2 regions of the Paenibacillus sp. Y568 genome follow, and region 2 is predicted to be linked to the other one. Evidence: riboswitches for the same ligand, from Rfam matches in the RefSeq annotation. Region 2 holds a riboswitch; the other holds the start of a gene.
The links. A riboswitch is a leader RNA that binds a small molecule or an ion and turns the genes downstream of it on or off. The one in region 2 is predicted to bind cyclic di-AMP.

Region 1: another riboswitch for cyclic di-AMP. It lies ahead of AC1D7X_RS24325 (C40 family peptidase); the one in region 2 lies ahead of AC1D7X_RS05955 (hypothetical protein).

Annotation. Positions count from the first base shown of each region.
Region 1 is NZ_JCAIUM010000028.1:27,415-31,840, reverse strand. It holds gene AC1D7X_RS24345 (hypothetical protein) at 1-101, shown strand, start outside; gene AC1D7X_RS24340 (4a-hydroxytetrahydrobiopterin dehydratase) at 247-579, shown strand; gene AC1D7X_RS24335 (c-type cytochrome) at 659-1,015, opposite strand; gene AC1D7X_RS24330 (GNAT family N-acetyltransferase) at 1,139-1,639, opposite strand; gene AC1D7X_RS24325 (C40 family peptidase) at 1,890-2,360, opposite strand; cyclic di-AMP (ydaO/yuaA leader) riboswitch at 2,365-2,501, opposite strand; gene AC1D7X_RS24320 (C40 family peptidase) at 2,845-3,312, opposite strand; cyclic di-AMP (ydaO/yuaA leader) riboswitch at 3,317-3,455, opposite strand; gene AC1D7X_RS24315 (hypothetical protein) at 3,660-4,426, opposite strand, start outside.
Region 2 is NZ_JCAIUM010000003.1:177,949-182,374, reverse strand. It holds gene kdpA (potassium-transporting ATPase subunit KdpA) at 1-1,399, opposite strand, end outside; gene kdpF (K(+)-transporting ATPase subunit F) at 1,446-1,523, opposite strand; gene AC1D7X_RS05955 (hypothetical protein) at 1,676-2,071, opposite strand; cyclic di-AMP (ydaO/yuaA leader) riboswitch at 2,195-2,378, opposite strand; cyclic di-AMP (ydaO/yuaA leader) riboswitch at 2,510-2,706, opposite strand; gene AC1D7X_RS05950 (hypothetical protein) at 2,999-3,916, opposite strand; tRNA gene AC1D7X_RS05945 (tRNA-Thr) at 4,163-4,234, opposite strand; gene AC1D7X_RS05940 (MTH1187 family thiamine-binding protein) at 4,309-4,426, opposite strand, start outside.

The sequences.
Region 1 (4,426 bases), on a different contig from region 2:
TCATTACAGTTGGAAGTGGGATTGTCATTCATGATCAGGATACTCACCGAATTAATGTGTTAATTGGCGATACAGAACTTGCTTATGTAGCATTAATCTAATAAGAGAAATGTTGCGCATGAAAATATATTGTGAGAATACAATGATAAGAGGTTATATGAATTGTTCAGATGAATAAGAGGGTAATAAGTATTCTTGGTGAACCCGGGGAATAGATTGTGGTTTAGAAAGGAGGCAGCCTAAAGAGTGACATATACAAAAGAACAATTAGATGCACATATGAATCTGCTTAAGGGGTGGAAATTGGTCGAGGAGCGCTTTATAGAACGTAAATATATATTTTCTAGTTTTATGAAAGGAATTTCCTTCGTTGACGAAGTAGCTACTATTTCGGAAGCCTTTAACCATCATCCTCTAATCACCATTAACTACAAAACTGTAATTCTCCGTCTTACCTCTTGGGATGAAGGATATCTTACCGCTATTGATATGAAAGAAGCTCGCCAGTACAATGAGGCATACGAGAAAATGTGTGCGAGTGAAAGAGAACGTGAAGCAGAAATGATGAAGCACAAATGAAGAGATAGAGATCAGAAGTGATTCTTGAAAAGAAACAGGTATCCGCCAATAGGTGGATACCTGTTTTTATTAGATATGGTTATTTTTTTTGAGCTAAGAACTGGGCCACGTTGGCGATTTCTTCATTTTCTAGTTTTCCTTTAAAAGAAGGCATCATGCCTTTCCCTTTACTTACAAGAGCATATGTCTCTTCAGCTGACATGGTGCTACCAATCTTCTGTAAGTTTGGACCTACCCCACCTTGCAGTTGATCCCCGTGGCAACTTATGCAATTTGCTTTAATAGTAGACTCGGCTACAGTAGCATCTAATACAACTTCAGGCATGCTAGGTTTCGCTTCCTCTGCTACTTGCTCTTTACCAGGAAGTGTAAACATAAGTACAATGGCTACAACACAGGCAGTAAAAAAGAAACCGCTCATGATATACTTTTGCATCTTTTTCGTCCTTTCTATGTAAGCTATTAAGCTGATGATTATATTATAGCGGAACTGGAAGCATTTGTGTCAAAAAAGAGAATTAAATTCCAATATTTGTTGCGATAATCAGTAGAATATGTGCTATTTATCATGGTTATCGCAGGTATTACTATAAACCATGCAATAAAATGGTTTGCTCCCATCTGGAGTCATGCGTTCATATGTGTCTGTAATTTCAAACCCTGCCTTTTGGTATGCCTTAATAGCACGTATATTCCAAGTTAAAACTTCTAAGTCAATTTCATCTTGAGGTTTCCGTCGTTGCGCCTCATGCACAATAGATTGAACAACCAAGTTTCCCATTCCCTGTCCACATAATTTAGGATGTAAGCCAATACCAAGCCTTGTCACCCCTTCTAGTGGGAAGAATTGAGTGAAACCACATAACTCTCCATTCAAGTTGATGATAGAGGCATATTGCTCCTTCCGAAGCATTGGATCTCCAAACTCAATATGAAGCTCCTCCATCTGATTCCAGGGCATCCATCCATAAATACTGTAGGGAGGTGGGTAAACCCATTCAGATATAGCACGAGCATGTTCAGTGGTCATAGAAGTTATGATAAATGGTGAGTTAGTCATATTGATTGTTCCTTTCTTTGAATGAAATGAAGGAGTTCATAATAAATATGTACAATGCTGTACGTAATAACTGTTTACTTATCAGCAGGGTGGTTAATGAAGAGTATGGGCAACTTATCATAAGTATATGAATAAATATATGATGACATGTTAGTAGTTTAGTCAGTTGAGAGTTAGGTACAAATGTGACAAATAAAAAAACCTGTAGTTGAGATTAAGGATCTCATCCACAGGTCGGGTTGTAGAAAAACTATTTGTCTGTAGCAACAGACTCATACGTAGTATTACTCATAATTCTTTTGGCACCAACATAGCGGTTGACATAATAGGATTCACTGAGTGAGTTAATGATAACACCATTGGATGAAGAGGCATGTGCAAACTTACCATTACCAACATAGATTCCAACGTGTGAAACACCTTTGCCACTTGTATTAAAGAAAACTAAATCGCCTTCTCTTAAATCGCTACGACTAACGGCAGTTCCCATACTGAATTGAGATCCGGATTGGTGAGGTAAATCAATACCTAGTTTATTGAATATGTACAATGTGAATCCAGAACAGTCGAATCCATTAGTGTTAACTCCGCCGCCCTTATATGCAGAACCAATTGTTGGTTTGATAGCCTCATCTAGTGTAGAATCCGCGAAAGCGCTACCAGTTCCAATTGAAAATAATAATGTTAATCCTAATACTGTAGTTGTTAATTTCTTCTTCAAAAAAGTTAACTCCTTCCGGTGCCTGCGAGGTTAGCTTAAGGATTCGGTTGAAGGTTCCCTATGATCCCTCTGCTGCAAGATCAATTCACCCAAGACTGGTTCCCCCACTTCCCATAATTGGGAATTCGGCAGATATAATTAACATTAAATGATTACAAAACTTATTACAAAGTTGTTACTAAAAACTTACTGGATTTATTGTAACAAAGGAATGGGAGTTTGGCAATTGTTTCTGTAAACTTTGATGGAATTTATCTAACATTTTACAAAATAAAGGTAGATTACTAGAATACGTGTCCTTAATTGTTTAATTATGGTATTTAATGGGCGGGGATTATGTGTTGGAAATTAAACTGACTCTTAACTATAAAAAAACATTTTGGTTAATCGTCAACTTTTTCTGACTTCGTACGTCTTAGTATATAAGAAACCCTTAGAGAGACTTCAGCTCATCTAAGGGTCCTAATAATTTAGCACATTATATTTAGTTATAAGCTGCAGCTTGATATTTAGAAGTACTCATTACTCTTTTTGCGCCAACATAACGTTTAGAATAGTAGCTTTCTGAAAGTGAACTAACAATTACCCCATGTGAAGAAGAGGCATGTGCAAATTTTCCACTACCTACAAATATCCCGACGTGAGATACACCTTTTCCTGAAGTGTTAAAGAACACCAGGTCGCCAGGTCTCATTTGGCTTTTCGATACAGCGGTACCTGTGTGGTACTGAGAAACAGACTGACGTGGCAAAGTCACGCCTAATTTTAAGAATACATAACGAGTAAAGCCAGAACAATCAAATCCATTTGCGGTTGTTCCACCCGTTTTATATGTAACTCCAATCGTATTGTCAATCACGGAGTCCATCTTTGAATCGGCAAATACGCTACCCGTTCCTATCGTCAATGCAAGAGCCACGCTCAAGGCTGTAGCGACTACATTCTTCTTCAAATCATTGTTCCCCTTCCAATGCCTACGAGGTTAGCTTAAGGGTTCGGTAGAAGGTCTCCTATGATCCCTCTGTTTCGAGATCAATTCACCCATAAAATGGTTCCCCCGTTTCCTGGTGCTTAGGAATTTGGCTGTTTCGTGCACCTGAAAGTGACAAACTACGATGATAAATTTCAGAGGTCGTAATAAAGATTACAAAGTTGTTACTAAATGAGTTTAACAGAGGTTTTACACTTTGGCAAACCTAAACCACACAATAGGACAAGAAGAAACCCACCTTTTTCATCCAAAAAAGGTGGGTTTCTTCTTGTATCAGGGGGCTAAAGATATAATATGCAAATATATATTTATTTTTTTATAAGCTTGGTTGCCCACAAATTATACTGTGAGGTGATGTTCCACATTTTAAATAGACAAGATATTACTGGATATGTTTGTTGCAGAATGAGCGCGAGTATTCCCGTCCAAAAAAGAGAAAAGCCAGTGAATAAGCAAAAGAGAAGTAGATTTAGTCCTCCCAGGAGAAGAGAGATTCCAATCACGGCCAGGACATGTCGTAAACATATCCATATAGATGAGAAGATAGAGACATCTCCAGTTGAGCCAAATTGCATGTACAATACAATCTGGTGGATGATATAGCCGTATATGTACCACCCAACTAACCAGGGGATAGCTTCAGTTAATATACCAGGGGACATAAGTCCGGTCATAGCCATGGAATACAGTTTCGGTACTAACCAATAGGCAGGAATGAGAACTAATACTGTTTCAATCCAATAGAATAACATGACAGGTTTCCAATGACGCTTCATGCCTTGAAAGAAGAAAGCACCCATTTCTCCCTTACGTTCTTGGTGGAGACCGTAAAATATACCAGAATGAATAAAAGGAGTAAGAACCATTCGTAATAGTAGCATTCCTAACAGAATCCAGAGATAGTTATGAACCGTGTGGCTATGGGCAAGGCCCATCTGTCCTTCGACATAGAATAAGATCTGACTTAATTCATTGGGGGGTGGATCAGGATAGCGTTGAAGTAGCGGTACTACCGCCGAATTCACCAAACGGTATAGAAAGTATCCGAATAGCAAGTGGTACAGAAATAGAATGA
Region 2 (4,426 bases):
TGTTGGCAGCGGATGAAGTGTATTCATATAAGGACTGGGTTAAACCATGGAATCCCGGATTACTTAATGAATCAAAACCCATCGATGTTATAAATGAGAGCGCCGTAGGCACTAAGATAATAAATGGATGTACCAGAATAACGAGTGCAATTAACTTCATTTCCCTGGCTTCAATCTTGCGTCCTAAGAACTCAGGCGTTCGTCCAACCATAAGTCCGCAAATAAAGACACCTAGTATGGCGTACATCAACATGTTAACCAGCCCGACACCTTTACCTCCAAAGACGACATTCAGCATCATTTCACCAAGTGCTGCCATTCCTCCAAGAGGTGTTAATGTATCATGCATATTGTTGACGGATCCCGTTGTCGCAGCCGTCGTGACAGTAGAGAAGAGTGTGGATTGTGCAATACCGAATCGAACCTCTTTTCCTTCCATACTTCCTTGAGAAGATTCAATACCTAACGTATTGATTACCGGGTTCCCAGCTTTCTCTGACGTATAACTAAGCGTAAGGAATATTAAGAATAGAATCATCATGCTTGAGAATATGACCCATCCTTGCTTCTTGTTTTTCGCAAATAGCCCAAACGTATAAGGTAGTGCAGCAGCAAGCATCCACATACTTAATATTTCAATAACATTGGTTAATGGACTTGGGTTCTCAAATGGATGTGCCGAGTTGGCCCCAAAGAATCCACCACCATTCGTTCCGAGATGTTTAATGGATTCCAATGAAGCGATAGGACCCATCGTTATCTGTTGTTCCACACCTTCAAACGTTGTTACTGCAGCCGTTGGATCGAACGTTTGGGGTACTTTTAAACCGACTAATACGATCGTAACGATAAATGCTAGAGGTAAGAAGATACGAATAATGGCTTTGGTGAAATCTTGAAAAAAGTTACCTAATCCTTCACCACGTCGAGTAATTCCGCGAATAAAGGCAATCGCAATCGATAAGCCTGACGCTGCCGAAGTAAACATCATCATCGTAACAAACGCCATTTGTGTTAAATACGTCACACCACTCTCGCCGCTATAATGCTGCAGATTGGTATTTGTCATAAAACTGATGATCGTATTAAAGGCGAGGGAAGCCTCCATATTCTCGTTCCCACTCGGATTCCCTGGTAGTGATCCTTGAAGACGTAGGAGTACGTAACTAATTACTAGTAATACCGCATTCGTCGCAATAAAACTTAGTACATACTTCTTCCAGTTCATACTATTACGATTTCTTAATCCGATCAGTTTGTAGATCACATTTTCCGTTGAACCAAAAATCTTATCCGTTCGGTTGGGTTCATTGGAGAATACATGAAACATATAGGTACCCAGTGGCTTCACCAGCAACAGTAGTACGACAATCACAATTCCTATTTGCAGTAAGTCCATACTTTATATCCTCCTTATAGGGATGAATTCTTAATTGGTATGTTAACTAGAATCTCTCTGGATTGATTAATGCATAGATCAGGTAAATGAAGATGACTAAGGTCAATGCAAGTATAACGATCATTGTTCCCCGCCCCCTCTATCTACCAACGTTCCGCACCAATGCGTGAACAATAACAATAATCCAAATCCAACTACTAACGTGATGATCATATAGACATCCGTCATTATGGGAATGCCCCTCTCATGTAGATTTTTTGATGATTCATCTTCATGCTATTTATCGAGTAGAAATCCAACGTCCCCATTCTTCGTATAGATGACATGGTTTGCACCCATTCCTCTGTAAACTCCACGTGGGCTAGAATATCGAGTGATAATGTAAATCTCATGTGTCGTCCATGGGCGACAGATCTGGAGATAGCGACAACTTAAGTTAAGACTACTTTCAAAAATATAGATTCTACCTACCGCTACCTGCGGGACAATCCACTTTCTAGTCATACTTGTATCAATACGAACCACATGTTTTGCACCCATTTTTAGATAATCCAGTTCTTCCGTACGGCTATTCGTCAGTACCGCAAATGACTTTTTACTATAAATTAATTGGTTTATAAATTTCCGCCCGTCCTCATTAGGAGCGATAACCAAGGTGACTCCATCTTCCATTAATCAGGTCCTCCTATACGTTTAAAGACAACAAAAAAGAAGCTCAGCGAAAAAGTAGCTTTCCCAGAGCTTCTTTAGGATTCCATGACAAAATAAAGTCATGAACCAGCCAGAAGGCGGTTTGCTGCCTCTCCCTGCACGCTTACGAAGTTAGCTGTCGGATTCGGGCGAGAGAGTCGCCCTATTCTCGGCATGTCGATACATAACCGAAAAATTCACCCCATGGAAATATCCGGCGTTTACGCAGCAGACATCTCCGATTGGTTCCCCCGTTTCTGAATTACACAGAATTCAGCGTTCAAGACAATGGATCAAATTACTTTTATATAACGGATTATCGTTTCCTACCACACTTGATTGACAATCCATCACATTTAAAAATCACAGAGTAACATACGTACCCTATGATCGGTAGTTGCGATCACAAGCTTCATCATTCCTCTCTCAGACTTAAGCTTACGAGGTTAGCTGTCGGATTCGAGCGGTGAGAGTCGCTCTACCTAGTAAAGACATGAAATGCCTTGACCAGGATTCACCCCTGTAGCATCTAATTTCGACTCTCACACCGAAAAAAGTTGACTACATTTGGTTCCCCCGCTTCCCACGATAGAGTGGAAATTCAGCGAAATTATGAATTGAAAATAATAACAATTTATATTTCGTTATGAATCATACACCCGCTCCAAATGAGTGTAAAGGTGACTTGAACCCCACCTAGAAGGAAATAAGAAGCATTTAGGTTGATGGTAACGGTTACAAAAATAACAATCAACTCCTTGCTCATTCATGCTCTCTATATCTCAATATTACGCAATTATTGTAATTACTTATTCTCAAAAACGAACAAAGCCATCCAAATGGATGACTTTGTCAATATATTTATATGTCTTTATTGATATATCCTTTAATGAATATCGATTTAAACGCCTAATTCACCGTAATTGAACCGACAGAGGACGTTAGTGACAACAGTGGACCGCCGCCATTGATGTCGCTTTTCCCTTTAGAAACTCCTGTGATGCTACCCACCTCAGTCTTCGTCTCCAGACTACATTGAAGGGATTCAGCCAGGTTCGCAACAATGGCACCTACTTCTGTCTTCACTTTGAGACTACTATCTTCTTTCATTTGATCAATACCCAGTTGAAGACTACCCGTTTCGGATACTATACTAGATTTCCCTTCAATGTGAGCTCCTTCGATACTTACTGAACCCACGTTATTATGAACATCATATACACCTCTCAGGTTACTTAAATTAATCTCACCAACTTCACTGAAGATGTCATAATTTTTAACCCGATCTGGTATCTCTATCACATAATCAATACTGAAGTTTGAGAATCCATACTCTTTCTTTGCCCACTTCCACATATTAAGCTTCTCATTCCCCTTAGGATGTGTAACGACCTCTAACTGATCTCCATTTACAACGACAGCAATTTCCGCGTGATCCATGATCTCTTGATATTTATCATCACGGGATGATTTGTCTAGAGACCAAATTGTAGCAGTCACGTTAATCTTATCACCAGAAGTTCCTTTCACCACAATGTTACCTACCTCATGGTCCACCTGAAGTGCCGATACTGAATTATCCACCTCTTGTGTGTATGAAATCTCTTGGTGAATGCCATTCCTCTTCAACTCATCACTCAAATCTAAGGCTGTATCTTGTACTTTATCCCTAATCCCTTCTACTGCTTCACCAATTCCGCTCTGAATCGTTTCGGTATTATTCGTACAGCCAGACAACAAACCTACGAATACGAATGCTGCAATCAGCATTGGCTTATAATGGATCCCCATATTAAATAATCGCTCCTTCATTTGATAGTCCTGCATTTCAGTCTCACGATGTTACGTTGTCATTATTATACAATATTAGGTAATTAATAACACCGGTCTGTGGACTAGTAAATTACTGGACTAGAGGCGGGGAAAGAGTGTTTAATATTAGTCAGAAAAGGGTTGTTCATTTATCCAATTGCTGTAGTCTCCAAACTCCTTATAGGGACATTATAAAAAGACATAAATAAAACGCGATCTCCGCACAACCGGAAAACCGCGCCCCGTAAGCCTTCTCAAAAATGCTGGTGAAGGGAATTGAACCCCCGGCCTACGCGTTACGAGTGCGTTGCTCTACCCCTGAGCTACACCAGCCTAAGAACCTAACTTGCCTTTACACAATGATTATTGTACTGCTAATTCACATTATATGCTCTGGTAGATAGATCCTACTTTAACTTATCCTGAACAGACTGTAATTTCTGTGCACTAGAAGAAAATTTATCACGACGATCATCCAATTTCACCGAAGTTGAGACCCGCTCTGCTCCCGCTAGGAATGGAGAT